DNA from 3 places in the Pseudoalteromonas mucoides genome. Region 1 is predicted to be linked to each of the others. Evidence: predicted binding sites of a transcription regulator. Region 1 holds the regulator's gene; each other region holds the start of a gene.

The links. The regulator LexA, encoded in region 1, represses DNA repair genes until DNA is damaged. The targets are predictions, from matches to a motif close to TACTGTATNNNNATACAGTA.
Region 2: the regulator LexA is predicted to act here: its motif matches at 4,006-4,025, upstream of uvrD (DNA helicase II).
Region 3: the regulator LexA is predicted to act here: its motif matches at 3,406-3,425, upstream of AAEU30_RS06715 (SulA-like leucine-rich domain-containing protein).

Annotation. Positions count from the first base shown of each region.
Region 1 covers NZ_JBMMUC010000006.1:72,975-78,787, reverse strand. Annotated here, with positions in the region: gene ctaD (cytochrome c oxidase subunit I) at 1-1,134, opposite strand, end outside; gene coxB (cytochrome c oxidase subunit II) at 1,134-2,276, opposite strand; gene lexA (transcriptional repressor LexA) at 2,688-3,305, opposite strand; gene AAEU30_RS08545 (hypothetical protein) at 3,400-4,176, opposite strand; gene AAEU30_RS08540 (PaaI family thioesterase) at 4,288-4,731, shown strand; gene AAEU30_RS08535 (hypothetical protein) at 4,728-5,108, opposite strand; gene AAEU30_RS08530 (hypothetical protein) at 5,269-5,813, shown strand, end outside.
Region 2 covers NZ_JBMMUC010000026.1:37,317-43,129, reverse strand. Annotated here, with positions in the region: gene AAEU30_RS20865 (GNAT family N-acetyltransferase) at 1-1,798, opposite strand, end outside; gene uvrD (DNA helicase II) at 1,776-3,941, opposite strand; gene AAEU30_RS20855 (hypothetical protein) at 4,252-4,476, shown strand; gene AAEU30_RS20850 (YacL family protein) at 4,573-4,941, shown strand; gene AAEU30_RS20845 (peroxiredoxin-like family protein) at 4,980-5,504, opposite strand; gene AAEU30_RS20840 (dUTP diphosphatase) at 5,731-5,813, shown strand, end outside.
Region 3 covers NZ_JBMMUC010000004.1:326,950-332,762, forward strand. Annotated here, with positions in the region: gene AAEU30_RS06695 (alginate export family protein) at 1-479, opposite strand, end outside; gene AAEU30_RS06700 (YkgJ family cysteine cluster protein) at 1,269-1,664, opposite strand; gene AAEU30_RS06705 (DUF6500 family protein) at 2,152-2,385, shown strand; gene AAEU30_RS06710 (YchJ family protein) at 2,427-2,909, opposite strand; gene AAEU30_RS06715 (SulA-like leucine-rich domain-containing protein) at 2,948-3,382, opposite strand; gene AAEU30_RS06720 (tetratricopeptide repeat protein) at 3,552-4,007, opposite strand; gene AAEU30_RS06725 (NCS2 family permease) at 4,135-5,427, shown strand; gene AAEU30_RS06730 (hypothetical protein) at 5,464-5,813, opposite strand, start outside.

The DNA of each region.
Region 1 (5,813 bases):
TAGCATCAGTCCTGAAAAACCACCTAAAGTGAACAATACAATAAACGCAATGCTAAATAACATAGGCACTTCAAAGCTTATTGAGCCTCGCCACATGGTAGCTACCCAGTTAAATACTTTTACCCCGGTAGGTACCGATATCAACATGGTCGAATACATAAAAAACAACTCAGCAGCTACTGGCATACCAGTGGTAAACATATGATGTGCCCACACAATAAAACTCAGTAATGCAATTGAGGACGTGGCATAAACCATTGAGGCATAGCCAAATAGTTTTTTCCGAGAAAAGGTCGGCACTATGGTCGATATAATGCCAAAAGCAGGTAAGATCATTATGTACACTTCTGGATGACCAAAGAACCAAAATATATGCTGAAACATCACAGGGTCGCCACCACCTGCCGCATCAAAAAAGCTAGTGGCAAAGTATTTATCTGTCAGTACCATGGTTACAGCGCCCGCTAAAACAGGCATAACCGCAATTAGTAAGAACGCGGTAATAAGCCAGGTCCAAACAAATAGGGGTAGCTTCATCCAAGACATACCAGGCGCGCGCATGTTCACTATGGTAACAATCACATTAATAGCTCCCATAATTGAGCTAATGCCCATAATGTGCACCGCAAAAACAAATAAGGCCGTATTGTCGTTACTATAGGTTGTTGATAAAGGGGCGTAGAAAGTCCAACCAAAAGCAGGACCCCCACCTGGCATAAACAACGACGCTAACAAAATTAAAAATGCAAATGGCAGAATCCAAAAGCTCCAGTTATTCATTCGCGGTAATGCCATGTCTGGCGCACCAATCATTAAAGGTATCATCCAGTTAGCGAGCCCAGTGAACGCCGGCATTACAGCACCAAATACCATAATCAAACCATGGACTGTGGTCATTTGATTAAAAAAGTGCGGGTCAACTAATTGTAATCCAGGCTGAAATAACTCTGCGCGGATCACCATAGCCATCGCACCGCCAATCAAAAACATGGTTAGCGAGAATATTAAATACAAGCTACCTATATCTTTATGATTCGTTGTAAACAACCAACGCTTAAACCCAGTTGCGCCATGATGATGCCCTGCATCGTGATGTGCAGCGTCGTTATTATGATCGTCTGTTATGCTACTCATTACTTAGCCTCCGCAGTTGCATCAATCAAAGCCTGAATTTGGCTAGGTTGAACCACATCACCCGTGTCATTACCCCATGCATTACGCTTATAGGTAACAACCGCCGCAAGTTGCTTTATCGATAGTTGTTTTACAAATGCTTGCATTGCAGTGCCCGGGCGGCCATGAACTACGACATCAATATGCTCATTAACATCTCCCAATACCACAGGGCTATTTTTAAGCGCAGGGAAGACGCCGGGTAAACCCATACCGGTAGGTTGATGGCACGCTGCACAGCTGGCCATATAAACTTGTTCACCTAAGGTCATTAACTCTTCTTTAGGTAAGGTTTGATCCATCAATGCAGCATCTGCGGCAGCCGCTTTTTGTTTAGCCTGTTTAGCGTCGGCTAACCAATTAACAAAATCTTGCTCAGACTTTGCCTCAACAACCACAGGCATAAAGCCATGGTCTTTACCGCATAGTTCGGCACACTGGCCACGGTAAATGCCCTCTTCGTTAATTTTGGTCCATGTTTCGTTAATAAACCCAGGGTTCGCATCTTTCTTAACTGCAAAATCAGGCACCCACCAAGAGTGAATCACATCATCTGAGGTCATTAAAAAGCGAATTTTCTTATTGATTGGTAGAACGAGAGGTTTATCTACCTCGAGTAGGTAGGTATCTGTTTTATCGGCCTGGTTGGCAATTTGTTCGCTCGGTGTAGATAATATTGAATAAAAACTAACGTCTTCACCCATATATTCATAATGCCACTTCCACTGAGAACCTGTCACTTTAATGGTAATGTCAGCTTTGCTGGCATCTTCCATCGCAATTAAGGTTTTTGTCGCAGGCACTGCCATTGCAATTAGAATGACAAACGGAATCGCAGTCCAAAGTATCTCAACCTTGGTGCTTTCATGGAATTGGGCAGGAATAGCCCCTTTTGATTTGCGGTGATGTATTAAAGCCCAAAACATAACGGCAAATACAATCACCCCAATCACACAACAAATTATAAATATTGTCATGTGCAGTTGATAAACATTATTACTTATATCGGTTACACCTTCGCGCATATTAAATTGGCTATTGGCCAATAATTGCTGCGGCAGCATAAATAATATAAGGCACAAGGTAGAGCTCAGTTTACCCATGTGACGGCTCCTTTTGATGCTATTGCTAACGCAAAGCGAAAAGGCGGCACTGCTTTTTTTCGCGCCAATTCGTTATTTTTATTGTAACTGGTTAAATTAATCTCTTCGCATGCAACAATAAATTGCAGCAAGGCCCCAAAAGATCAGTCGTTAACACAGTGTATTAACCAATTAGTTAAAAAATGAACAATTAGCAAGTTTTAGTGCAAATAAAATTCTATTTTGGTGCAAAAATAACAATACAAAATCAGCGCGTTATTTTAAATTCAGGTGAGGAAAGAAATGGCTAAAAGCAGGAGGTATCTAGCTTATATAGAGCTTTAGTAGCTACAGACAAGTGCTAAAACTAGCAGTTAAATAAAAATATAAAAGTGAAAGCACCAAATATCACCAATTTGGTGCAAAATAGGTTTACATCCAATCAGCATTACGGATCACACCGACTGCAAGCCCTTCAATATTAAAAGACTCATGCTCTAAGTCTACTTCAATTGCAGAAAACTCTTCATTTTCGGCGTGCAACAATACTTTGCGACCGGCTTTTTCTAGGCGCTTTACAGTTACATCATCATCAACACGCGCTACCACTACTTGGCCGTTTTCAGCAACTTGAGTTTTATGCACCGCAAGTAAATCACCATCCATAATGCCAATATCTTTCATACTCATACCTTGTACACGCAATAAAAAATCAGCGGCAGGCTTGAACATTAAAGGGTCAATCTGGCAATGGCTTTCAACATGTTGTTGCGCCAAGATAGGTTCACCCGCTGCTACTCGGCCTATTAATGGTAATCCGAGCTGCTCTGGCTCATCTTCTTCCACCAGCTGAATACCGCGGCTTGCACCCGGCTTCATTTTAATAACACCTTTTTTAGCCAGTGCTTTTAAGTGCTCTTCGGCAGCATTAGCGCTTTTGAAACCTAAAGTTTGCGCAATTTCAGCACGCGTAGGTGGCATGCCAGTATCTTTGATAAACACTTTGATTAATTCAAGAATTTGGGCTTGACGATTCGTTAATGGGCGCATACAACTGGTTTTCCATACAGTACATTTAACTGTGAGTATATACAGTTATTTGAAAATCGCAAATTTTAAATTCGCTAGCTTTGACCCTTCTTGATTACCATCTGGTATTCAGCAATAAAGTGGCGCTATTTAAACCATCATCAGATTTCAAAGATGAGCCTAAACCAAACTTCAACGCTATATGTTCATTAAACCAATACTGTGTTTGTATCTCATAATTATCATCTCGATCGCCTCGCCCATGTACGTTAGCAACTACGCCAACAGACCAGTCTTGATTAACGTAATACGCTGCTCGGCCTTGGATGTAACGATACCGTCCTGCTAATTGCTTTGCCTCTATATCCCAGCCTTGATTATTATTGATATTAGTCCAGCGAATGTAAGGCGCATAACTCCACTCAACCGAAGTTAGCTCCTCGCTTGGATAAAAGTGACGTGTTTCTTCCACCCGACTATAAAAAGCAGTTAAGCCAATTTGCAATTGATCGTTTATTTGATTACCTATCGATGCATTGAGCAAAGAACTATCTGATTGCCAAATACCGCTATCATCATCCACATGCTGTACACCAGCCGCTAAAATAACGCCATGCTGCCAATAATAAGTCGCATCACTGGTAATATAATACAGGTTATCATTAGCAAACCCGCCGATAGCGACATTACTCACTCGATGCAAATGGCTTTTCAACTCCTGAGGGCCCGATAAGGCATTTAAGTCATCACTAAAATAACGGTACCTTGCACCTAAAAACGCTTTATCCAAGCCACTTAAATCTGTAAATCCGAGATCAACTTGATGGTTGATATCTGCATAGCTGGATATCGATAAGCAGCTAATTAACAGCATTATTCCTTTTTTCATCATGTGTTCCTAAGATGTAATATTAGGTACATTTTAGCTATTTTGATGATCTTAACTGTAGGAAAGTGTACAAAAGTGTAGACTAGTTTTTAAATTTTCAATTGAGGACATTCCATGACTATTTGGTATCAACCAATCACCTTAGAACAGTGTAAACAACTTGATGAGGGCATTAATGGCCAAGGCACATTAATGAAAACAATGGGTATTGAAATTAGCGAAATTGGCGATGACTACCTAGTGGCCACTATGCCCGCAATACCTCAGCATCATAACCCTATGGGCATGGTACATGGCGGTGCCAATGTCGTACTTGCCGAAACGGTTGCCAGTTATGCTGCAAACTTTGTGGTTGATTTTACGAAGTTCTATTGTGTAGGCCAAGAAATCAACGCCAATCACTTAAAAGCTTCACGCAATGGAACTTTAACCGCAATAGCAAAGCCTATTCATTTAGGTAGGCGTACTTCAGTGTGGGAAATTAAAATAACAAATAGCCGCAACGAGCTATGCTGCGTATCAAGAATGACCGCAGCAGTGGTTGAACGTAAAAATTAGCTTTCGATAGGGTAAATCGTTATTTCAACACCCGCACCAATTGCAGATATTCTAAGCAGAGTATCTGCTTGCAGTGCTTGATTAAAGCATTTCGGTGAAGTACCCGACTCAAAGCCAATATCAAATGTACGCCGAGAACACGACAACCACTGTTTTAATGCATTACGTGAGCATGATTCTATTAACTCACATAAGTGATTAATCGCTTTATCCGGTGTAGATACCTCAATATTTGCTTCTACACGCGCTAATTGACGATATTCATCGTGGTCATAATGTAAAACTGTGGCAATTTTTTTTAAGTCAGCCACTAGCGCACTAATATCTTGTTTAGACTCAAGCTCTAGATCTACGTTTAAAAATTGAATTTCCGACATTTGTAGCTTTACCCTTAACCCATGTTAAATACACCGCAAACTTTAACCTAAATTTGTATATATACCAAATCATCTATTACCTGCGACAATTTGCCACATTGGCAAAAGCCCCCTAACCTATAAAATATCGCACTGAAAAATAACAATAAATGAGTAAGTAATGAACAAACGCATTTTCAAGCATGCACGAAAAATTCATAAATGGCTTGGTTACATACTCGCACTACAAATCTTTGCATGGCTGTTAGGTGGTTTAGTGATGAGTGCTATTCCTCTCGATAAAGTGCATGGCAAACATTTAGCATTGCGCTCCCTTGAGAACCCATTTACGCAAGTCGACTACCCTACATCACTCGATAATATTGTTTCTCAGGTGGCACAGCCGATACAAATAAATTACACACACTTTTTAACAACACCTATTATTACTGTGACGAGTGAAAATGAAGAGCACAATTTTAACGGCTTAACAGGCCGTCCTTTCATTACGCCAAGTAAAGCGCAAATAATTGCTAATGCACAAGCTCACTTATTAATCGACGCTAAAGTAAATGCAGCGACTAAACTCGACATGGGCCCAAGAGAAATAGGCTATAAAAAGAATATTTGGCAAGTTAGTTTCGATGATAGTTTTAATACAACCTTGTATTTGTGGGCTGATAGCGGCAAAGTTATCACTGTTCGTAGCACTATTTGGCGGATTTT
Region 2 (5,813 bases), on a different contig from region 1:
TGCTACATTGCCCAGTTATAACTTCGACTAATTGATGATCTAACAATTTGAATTGATCGAGTAGTTGAAGTGGAAAATCCGATTGGAAATGCTGTTTAAGCTGGTTTACCAAATCACTATTAGCTAAGCTTTTTACGACTAAAGCGGCGTGTTCAGCCGTGGCTTTATCTTGTTGATAACCTAGTTTTACTAATTCAAAACCGTTACTTTGCCAAAACCTTAACAGTGTGGCGTTTGCACCAAAGCTTGCACCAAAGAGATTACATTCAGGTGTTAACTTATTTTCACAGTATTTGAGTAGTTGTGACCCAATGCTTTTTTGATGTAACGAGGGGGAGACGGCAATACGTACTACACGTGCACAATATTGATGAAGAATCGTTGAGTCAAAACTAAGTTGCGCGAGTGTTTGCGCCATCAAGTGCCCTTGTGGTCTTCTTTTACCTGTTACTATTTGCTCGCTAATATCTTTTTCTAAACCACCTTCAATGGCCACTAAGCAAACTGCGACCACTTCGTTTTGTAATAATGCAACAAATACTCTCTGTGAAGGGGCGTCTAACAGATGACGTAAATCATTAACACTATTTTGGTAATGCGCTAGCGAAAGTAAGCTGACAATTTGGTTTAGTAACTCTTCATCGTGTGCCAGCTGCTCGCGGCTCAATTGCGCAAACTCAACTTTGTCGCTGCTTATATTGGCCTGTTGATGGTCAGCACCTAGAGCAAGTAAGGTAGACAGTTGATTTTCAAGCGGATCATTAGGGGCAAACCGAATCGGTTGCGTTAATTCAATGCTGCGCATATTTTTATAATGGGTTTGTAAATAGCGCTTAAACTTTAATGTGTAGCCCCGGCCATTTCCTTCATAGCCCATCATGGTGCTTGCAAAGATCACCCGAGGGTAATGGGTGAGCATTTTCATAAGCATTGGTACGGGTATAGAGGCAGCTTCATCAACAAATAACACGTCACATTCTGGTAGTTCATTTAGTAATTGATCGGGTGGACTAAAGTGTAAATTTGCGAGTTGTTTATCTGAGTTTTTGTAACTTAAATTACGTGCTTGTGCGAGGTGTTTAAAACAACTGTGTAAAGCAGTAAATTGTTGAGCACAGATCACTATTTCTTTATCTGGCAGTTGTGCAGCAGCGAAGCCCAGCGCTGATGACTTTCCTCGACCTCTATCAGCACTTATTAATAATGGGCGGTTTGCTCGGCCATTAGCTGTTTTTATAATTTGCTCAATACACGCTTGTTGCTCAGTTAAATTAATAACTCCCGCTTCGATAGTGTTATTTTGAGTACCTGTATAGCCATTTAATTGGCTAAAGTGCAGGGCCTTACTCTGTATTAGTAATCTTGCTAAGCGTTGGTTAAAAAAGCTTGTAGGTTGATTTTGCGCATAGGATTGGAAATAAGTTAAAGCAGGATCACACCAGCTTTTTAAGTTACTCAATTCAGGCAAAAGCAGTACTAATAAACCACCTGCTTTAACAGTGCCGCTTAGTGCTGCCAGTTTGTCGGGTAAAATACCACTAAAGCCATCATAAATAGCATGCTCAAACTCTTGACCTAAAATTTGATGAGTGTGCTCTGGCCAAAAGCTAGGAGTTAGCTCAGTGCTTTTGGATAATACATTGACCTTGGAGCCACTTAGTTCGTGGAGCAGGTGCTGAGCAGCTAAATAACACCAGTTTTGTTCACCGGTGATCAGTAATAGTTGCCTATGCTTAGCATAGGCAAGTTGTGATAATACTTTGTTTAGCTCAGTGTTAAATTGCTTGAAGTCGTGCATATTGGGTTACTAGCCATTTACTGCCTACATCGTCAAAGTTCACTTGCACTCGTGATTGAGCACCAGCACCTTCGTAATTTAACACAGTACCAATACCAAACTTTGCATGTACAACACGTTGGCCTAAATTAAAGCCGCTATCTTCAAATGCTGCATGGCTAACTGATGAGCTAAAGCGCCCTGCTGCAGGTGGACGAGAGACCTGAGTTTTAATGCGGATTTCTTCAACACAATCTTCAGGCATTTCACGTAAAAAGCGTGACGGGCTGTGGTATTTTTCTTGGCCGTATAAACGGCGGCTTTCGGCATGGCTAATATAAAGCTTTTCCATTGCACGTGTCATGCCTACATAACACAGGCGGCGCTCTTCTTCTAAACGGCCAGATTCTTCATTACTCTGTTGAGAAGGGAACATGCCTTCTTCAACACCCACCATAAATACCAACGGGAACTCTAAACCTTTTGCTGAGTGAAGTGTCATCATTTGCACAGCGTCTTCATGTTCTTCTGCTTGGCCATCACCTGATTCAAGCGAGGTGTAGGCTAAAAAGCCTTGCAGTGGTGAACTAAACTCTTCGTCTTCGGGTAATTCGTACTGACCACACGCGCTAATAAGCTCTTCTAAGTTTTCTACTCGGGCACGGCCTTTCTCGCCCTTTTCGGCTTGGTACATGGCCATTAAGCCCGATGTTTGAATTGCGTACTTGGCTTGCTCTTCAAGTGTAAGGTCGCCAATTTTTTCTTCTATATGTTCAACCAATTCAACAAACTTACTAACAACGCTGGCTGCACGGCCAGATAAATGCTGTTGTTCAACAACTGCTTTAGCTGCATACCAAAGAGGTAACGACTCAGCACGAGCACAATCACGTATGTGACTTAGGGTTTTATCACCAATACCGCGGGCAGGCGTGTTGATGACACGTTCAAATGCAGCATCATCTTGACGGTTACCTACAAGGCGTAAATAAGCCAGTGCGTCTTTGATCTCTTGACGTTCGAAGAATCGCATACCGCCATAAATACGGTATTTTAAGCCTTCTTGTAACATGGCTTCTTCAAGTACCCGCGATTGCGCATTACTACGATATAAAATAGCCGCATCTTGTAATGCATTACCCGCATTAAGCCAACTACGTAGTTTACTGCTAACAAAACGTGCTTCATCTAATTCGTTAAACGCGGCATAGATAGAGATTGGCTCACCTTCGTTGCCATCAGTCCACAAGCTTTTACCCATACGGTCTGAGTTGTTTTGAATCAACGCATTGGATGCTTTAAGAATAGTGGCTGTTGATCGGTAGTTTTGTTCAAGGCGGATTGTTTCGGCTTCAAAATCAGTTAAGAAACGTTTGATGTTTTCAATTTTTGCACCACGCCAACCATAAATACTTTGATCATCATCACCAACAATCATAATGCTATTGGTATCGCCAGCAAGTAGCTTAAGCCATGCATATTGAATGGTGTTGGTATCTTGGAACTCATCCACTAACATGTGGGCAAAGCGCTGTTGATAATGGCGCAGTAAGGTTGGGTTATTTTTTAAGACTTCAAAACTACGCAGTAGAATTTCGGCAAAATCAACCAAACCGGCACGATCGCAGGCCTCCTGATAAGCGGTATAAACCTTAAGCATCATTTGCTCATTGATATCATAAGCCTGAATGTCTTTTGGACGTAGGCCTTCATCCTTTTTCGCGCTGATGTACCAACCAAACTGTTTAGCAGGCCATTTTTTATCATCAATGTTCATCGCTTTTAATAAGCGTTTGATCATTCTTAGTTGGTCGTCGGAATCTAAAATTTGAAATGCTTCAGGTAAATTGGCTTCACGGTGATGTGCGCGTAAAATGCGGTGCGATAAACCATGGAATGTACCAATCCACATGCCGCCGACTGGTGCGCCGAGTGTTTCTTCAACTCGAGAGCGCATTTCTTTTGCTGCTTTATTGGTAAACGTTACCGCGAAAATGCTGTAAGGCGATGCTTGCTCTACTTGCATTAACCACGCAATACGATGAACTAATACTCGAGTTTTACCAGAGCCTGCGCCTGCGAGCACCAGCATATTTTGCAGTGGAGCAGCTACGGCATCCCGTTGTTTGTCATTTAAGCCATCGAGTAATTCTGAAACGTCCATCATCACGCCTTTTCAATCAATATTGCAGGCAGTATAACAGGTGTTTTTGTTAGGCTAAATAAAATACTGTTTTTATAAACAGTTAATTTTAAAATGTTCTTTATTTTATTCTCAAGGCTTTTTAGCTAAGCTATTGTTGTAAACAATATTTGCTGTAGCCAATTTGACTGATATTTAGTAAAAACCACGATTTGAGAGTAGTCTCTATTTGTCAGTATCTTTTTAAATCGTTGATTATTAATGAATTAAATAGTTGGCATGAAGTGTGTAGGTATCTAATAAGAAAATCAAATTAATAATTGAGGTTAACATGGCAGAGCAAGGTTCAGGCGGTAATGTAATCGCAGCAATTTGTAATATATTTTTTCCAGGTCTAGGGCAGCTAGTACAAGGGCGAATTTTGGCAGCTCTTGTTTTCGCAATAATTGTTTTTGGCGGTTATGCGCTATGGTTTTTAGTTATCCCTCCTATCATAGGTGCAATATTTCATTTGTGGGCGATCATTGATGCCGCACGTTTTAGAACCTACCGGTAGTAGGTTTACCGAAAGATAAAAATAGCGCTTTATAGCGCTATTTTTGTATCTGGCTTTTGTTATAATTCTTCGCATAAGTAGTACTGGACTATAATTATGGAATATCAATTTATACGTGACCCTATCAGCGGGTTGCGTATTAAAATTAGCAGTGAACACGCAGTGATTGGCCGCTGGTTAAATGAAGAGATCGGCAAAGATAAAATAGCCATGGTGCAAGCTTTAATTGCGTCAGTTGCCAGCAGCTTTGAGCCGCTGACTTTACAAGGCCAAGAAATAGACTTGATTTTAAATAAAGACGAAGCTATTTTTGAAGCCCATGCATTGCACCAAGATTCAGAAGATTTAATCGCTTATCAAGATGATGAACTCATGCTTGAAGAAAACGGGCTTAGCAGTGGCTGTGGCTTTGAAGACTTTGTTGATTTAATTAACTCTTGGCAAGAATTTACCTCAGGAAGATAAGCAGGGCATAGGCTCCCTGCTAATTAATCATAAGGGGTTTATTGTTCAGCGACTGACTTTACCGCTGCTAATAGTAAGTTTTCAGTTAAGCGCACCTTATAGTTTGGGTTAGCGTATTGAAAGTTCACTAGCCCCTTCTTATCAACCACAAATACTGCCGGTACAGGCAGGGCCACCTTTGCTTTGCCATCTAACGACACAAAGTTCACACCTAGTTTATTACGATAGATCGTAGCTGTTTTATCGTCTAAATAAAATGCAAGGCCAAGCGCTTGGCTTAGTGTAAGGCTATCATCAGAAAGTAGCTGATAATTGGGTGAGTCTATTTTACTCTCAGCTAATTTTTCTGGGCTGTCAGGTGATACAGCGATAATTTGCGCACCTAAATCAGCGATTTGTTGTTCTATGTTTTGAATGCTGGCTAACTGCTTTGAGCAGTACGGGCACCAGCCACCACGGTATACGATTAGCACCGTAGTTTTCTCAGCGAAGCGTTTGCTTAAATCAACATTATTCCCATCTTTATCTTTTAATGTTGTAGCAGGAACCATTAATCCTGGCATCAGTGGGCTGACTTTTCCGCTTCATTGGCGATGTTGGTTGCCGTTGCTGCAGATACAACAGTGCTAATGAGCATTGAGCAAGCGAGTAAGATAGGTTTTAGCATTTCATTCCCTTATTGATTGTTTAAACGTTCAGTTACAAGACAGACTAGCAAGATAAACAATTTCATCAAACTTAATTTATCTGTATTATTAACGGCAATTAAAAATAGCAACTGGAAGAGACATGTCTGCCAATTTAAATAAACTAGTGGTGATGCTAGAAATGCAAAACGCTATGAATACCAAAGTTCATGAGCAATGGTTTAG
Region 3 (5,813 bases), on a different contig from region 1:
GCCACATTAGCATTGAAGGTTAGGGCATCAAATGTTTGCCTGTCTTGGCGCCAGCCAACATGACCTACGAAGCGCTGATTATCAAGCGCAATTACTTGGCGACCTAGCTTAGCTGTGAACTTATCTGAATGATATTTTACAAAAGCTTGGTCAAGCTCAGTGGTTTGCGGATCGGCAATAACAGAATATAGCGGGTTATTAACTACTGTATCGTTGTAGCTATCGACACCAGCCACTTGGCGGGAGTCTTCAAATTCAATCACGCCAGAAAAACCTTTGTAACTTGCGCTTGCAAAGTTCAAACGCGAACGAAGTGTTAAGGCTGAAGCATCTTTTAACAAGTTGTCTTGCTGAACGCCTTCATAGCGAAGGTTAAAATCAAGTGTGGTTTTTGATTCAGTATTGGCATAAGTGGGCAAGGCAATACTAGTTAATAATATCAATGAAGTAATTTTTGATAATTTAAATCGATTTTTCATGTTGATTCCGTAAAGTTTATTAATTGTTATTAAGCGACATCAGATTGTTTTTTGTTGATTTAGTTATCTCTTCAACTTTTCTTTGTTTGTTATATAAAAAGTGAGTACGTCTGATCGTAATCGGTTGTACGGCGGATTTTCTGCTAGCGCTAGGCGGTCTTATGGGTGTCGATAGTGCACACTAAAGTCAGGCACTGGTCGTTTATCGCTTTTCTCACATCCAAGGTGCTGGTTCCATTGTTCACCTACGCAATAACATAAGTAGTATTGGCTTGCGGTGTACTGTATAAGCCTTCGTCTTTCTCGTAAGCAATGATGCGGATAAGTAAGTACCGGCGATGACTGCTTGACATAATCTTTTGCAATGGTGCTTTAATGGTATTTTCAACATTTTTTTCTCCAAAAAAAAAGCCCACAACAATGCAGATAAATCTGAATTGTTGTGGGCCACGATGCCAAACTAATAAATGCTACTTTGCATTGTTATTAGCTTTAACTGAATAAGTTGTTAAATTAGTTAGTACATTTTTAAGATGCAAAAATACGTCTTAAAAGACTAATTTTCTTAGTTAAAGCATAGTTAGTGCCAGTTATTTAAAATGTATACAATACAGCATGTTACTTTTTTGTTAATTCGAATGGGCAATGAAATCTACCAATAATGGATCATTAAGACATAATGTGTGCTTTAAACTGGTGCATATTTAATCATTAAATTTTTCTTATAAAATTAAAAGGGAGGTTTAGGTATGTTGAGATATTTTTAGCACGTATTACTTAATGTCAATATCAACGTTTAGGGCGGCTATCAAGCATAATAAAATCTAGTTTGGTTTGTGCTCTTTTGTAATTTTTTAAATCACTGACTTCGATCATTTCACATTCATCAGCAACCATTTCGGTTATTAAACTAGGGTAGTGTTGGCAATCTTCTGGCCTGTCTAAGTAGATGCTGCAGGTATATTTATTGGTGGCGTGAGGATCACTTTTAGGTGCTATTTCGAGAAATGGGCATTGTGTGAGTTTTTCGCCTGATTGTGGGTCATGCCATATTTGATTATCTTTAACGAATGCAAAAATATCGGGGTTGAAGAGCTCCCATAAATCAATTTCTTCTTGTGTGGCATTAAGGTCACCACCGCCATATTTAATACAGCATTTACCACATTGATTACATGCTTTCATGTTTTACATTGGTTGTAATAGCTTTACTTTACTATACAGTAATTATGTCCAATGCCGCCAAGAAATGTTTGATACAAGCAGCTTTAAATTTAGTGTAGATATAAGCGATTAACCAGTTTGCAGAAGGTCAGCCTCATGGTCATTCTGTTCTAGCCATTGTATAGCTTGTTCAATATCAGTAAAAACAGCTGCAGTGCTTTTAAAAATATCTTTTATGATTTGTTTTTGTAATGAGTTACACACTACAACTGCGGTAGCTGTGCAACCATGTGCTATATACCAATCATAAATCAGTTTACCCGCGGTAACACTTCAGGTGTGCCTAGTACTTCTAGTTCCCAGCTCCCAAGACGTTCCCAGTTTCATACTTGTCTTATTTATCTTAACCTATGGATATAAGAAAAGTTTAATTCATATATAATTAATCACATAATAACCCAGCTGCAAGGGTGTAGTCGTGTTTGTTAAATTAAGGGGGTTACTAGGTATGCGTACAGAGCTAAGAAACCGCATTATAGAGGTATGTGATAAGAAAATAGCAGCAAAAGGCGATGAGGTAGGTTTATCTTTTTATGCTTTTTTTGCCAATAAAAATAATGAGCCAGAACTACTAATGGAAGTTGCAAGTTGGTGGATACAAACACATCAGTTAGACCACTTTGTGAAAGCTCACATAATAAAAGATATGATTTTAGCTGAGCAAGTAGTAAGGCAGGCTTAAATTCTGCCATTACTTTAAACAAGTGTCGTGGTTGTTTATTACTACGAGCTTACATGACACTTTTTATATTTTTTACCACTGCCACATGGGCACTCATCGTTACGACCGACTTTAATATCGGTAGTGGGAAATATATCACCATCTAAGTAGCGCCATAGCCCCTCTTCTTTTACAAATCGTGACTTTTCGTGCAACTGGCAATATAAATTTTGATAAAAATAGCTTACACAAAACTCGACGACCCCTGTTTGCTCACCGTGTTCAGCGGCCATTACATCTAGGTTACTGAAACGACAGCTATTAGCAAAGTCAGCTATTTCTTTAACTGGGTTTTCGGGTTGTTTTTCTTTTGCGTATGTTTGATAAACGTATTTGGCATTTTTTAGAGCATAAGCTACGTAACGCGAGCGCATAAGTTGCTCTGGCGATGTTGCCTGTGCTGAACCAGCATGTAGCTTTTCACAGCAGTCAGCATAACTCAGCTTACTATTGCACAAGCAAAGGCTTTGCGTGAGTGAGGTCATTATGTTTTACCTGTTAGATAAAACGATATTTTAACAGCTTACTGAGCTAATGCTAACTCACTTGGCTGTTTCGTTTTAGTAAAACAATATAATTTTGCGCTAGTGTGCTCTAAATTGATTGATAAATCAGCAAGCTGATTATCCTTTACTATATCAGTCCAGGTGATCACTGCGGCAAAGTTACCATTATGAAGTGCAGAATTTAATACATACTCTAAGTTAACCAAGTGCTTTTGTCTGATCACTAATAGCTTTGAGGTATCAATTGAGCAAGAGTCTAGCAATGCTTTACTTGGTACATGGTCAGGTGCAATTAAAAGGGTCCACGCATTTTGACTGTTGTAATGGTGAAGCACTTTTAATAATTCAAAAGTTGCAGATATCTCATCTTCAATTTGAATTAAATTGACGGCTGCACTTTGATTATCTTGTTGGTAGCTTTTAACAGTTCTTACGGTAATAGGCTGTAACATAACTTTCACTCACTGGTTGTTTATACAGTATGTGTATACAGTAGTTTATACAGTTGTTTTGCGCAAGTGCTTTTTGCTATTTTTTAATCAACTTTTTTGTTTTAAATGAACGGAAATATATAATCACATTAAATATCAGTGGTTTATGTTTTTTGTGGTTAAGCTCATATTAAGGAGCTGCTGGGATTAAGTGATTAAATTGTTGCTGGTGAATTTGTTCATACAGTGTTGCCGCATAACATTTTGCATCTTGAAAGCGCTTTGTTGTCAGGTGTTTTCTCAAATCAGTTAGCGCTGTTGTAGCAGGTTCATACCCTTGACTACTTGCAAGGCTAAGCCAAACCGCACCATGAAATACACTTTGTGGTACGCCTTGGCCTTTTATAAAAAACAAGCCTAGGTAAAATTGCGCACGATGATTACCTGCCATGGCTGCAAGTCTCATCCACTTTGCTGCAAGGGGAGGTTGGTCGTTTTTTAAATAATATAATGCTTTGGTAACGACATTGTCGGGAGTATCTGCTTTACCCTCATTTTGTACCGTATTAGTCGGTTGAGTAATAAAGGATAAAACATTATTTAGTTGTTGCTCTAAGTCCAGCCCGCTTGGAGATGTATCTGTCATAATACCACGCATGTTATTGTTTTCATTCACAGCATAAGTTTAGTCTAATACAAGGTAATTTGTCCTGTTATTCGTAAAATCTATGGTAAAATTACGTAATTATTCATTTGTTAGCTGAAATTTTATTATGCTTGATGCGCTATTCAAGATCAAAGCTCATGATTCGACCGTTCGTCGGGAGTGTATTGCGGGCTTAACTACGTTTATCACCATGGTTTATATTGTTTTTGTAAACCCTGCCATGTTAGCAGAAGCAGGGATGGATCAAGGTGCTGCATTTGTAGCAACCTGTATTGCTGCGGCTATTGGTTGCTTTATTATGGGCTTTTGGGCTAACTACCCGTTAGCGCTTGCCCCTGGTATGGGGCTCAATGCCTTTTTTACCTACGGCGTTGTTTTAGGCATGGGGTATACTTGGCAAGCAGCATTAGGTGCGGTGTTTATGTCAGGCTGTATCTTCTTGTTTTTAAGTTTGTTCAAAGTAAGGGAGTGGATAATCAACGCGATCCCTCTGGTGCTCAAACAAGCAATTGCCACCGGGATTGGTGCGTTCCTCGCGTTAATAGCCCTTAAAAATGCAGGTATTATTGTAGCGAGTCCCGCTACATTAGTTCAGTTGGGTGATATTACTGCTGCAGGTCCGTTGTTAGCTATCTTTAGCTTTTTCATTATTGCTGCATTACTTTATCGTGACTTCAAAAGTGGTGTATTAATCAGTATTTTAGCGGTTACCTTAATTGCGCTTGGTTTAGGGCTAGTAGAATACCACGGCGTTGTGTCAATGCCTCCTTCTATAGCACCTACTTTTATGCAGTTAGATTTTGCAGCTGCGTTTGAGCTTTCAATGCTCAGTGTGATCTTTGCATTTTTGTTTGTTGATTTATTTGATACCTCAGGCACGCTTGTAGCTGTTACACAAAAAGCAGGACTTGCGGATGAAAAGGGTAACATGCCACGTTTGGGCCGTGCATTAAGTGCTGATAGTACGGCAACAATTGCAGGCTCAATGTTAGGCACGTCAACAACTACCTCTTATATTGAATCTGTTGCCGGTGTATCTGTTGGTGGTCGAACAGGGTTAACGGCTGTAGTAGTGGGTATCTGCTTTTTATTAATGATGTTCTTTGCACCGCTTGCGCAAATGGTGCCAGCCTATGCGACCGCTGGAGCAATCTTATATGTCGCGGTACTAATGCTACAAAATTTAAAGTTTGTAAATTGGGATGATATGACAGACGCTATACCAGTAAGTGTGGTATTGCTGATGACACCATTAACGTTTTCAATTGCGCATGGTATTGCATTGGGTTTTATTTCATACACAGCGGTAAAGGTGTTATGCGGTAAGCGTGATGAGGTAAGTATCAGTGTGTGGATTTTAACGGCGATGTTTGTCATTAAATTTGCGTTTTTATCCTAGTTTAAACTAATAAAATACAACCAAAGAAAAAGTGAGTTACCACTTTTTCTTTGGTGCAAAAAGTACATCTAAGTCGTCTTGCTCTTGTTCTGTTTTCTTTTTTAAAGCTGTTGCGTTGGATGCTTTTAGCTCGGTACTTATTGCTTCTAAATAACCTTCGAGTTCTTGTTTTTTTGAATTGATGTAATCATCACTATAAGCGACAGCCGACACAGTGGCGTAGGCTTTTTCAAAGTATTGACGAGCAGAGCCCACCATATTTGCCGAGCGTGCTGATATACCGCGTTTAATTTGGCTTTCGATATTTATTCTCAGTTGTAGTTTTTCTAAACGTTTATCTTCTGCTACGAATACTTGGCTATCTACTTTACCTTTGCCATGCTCTG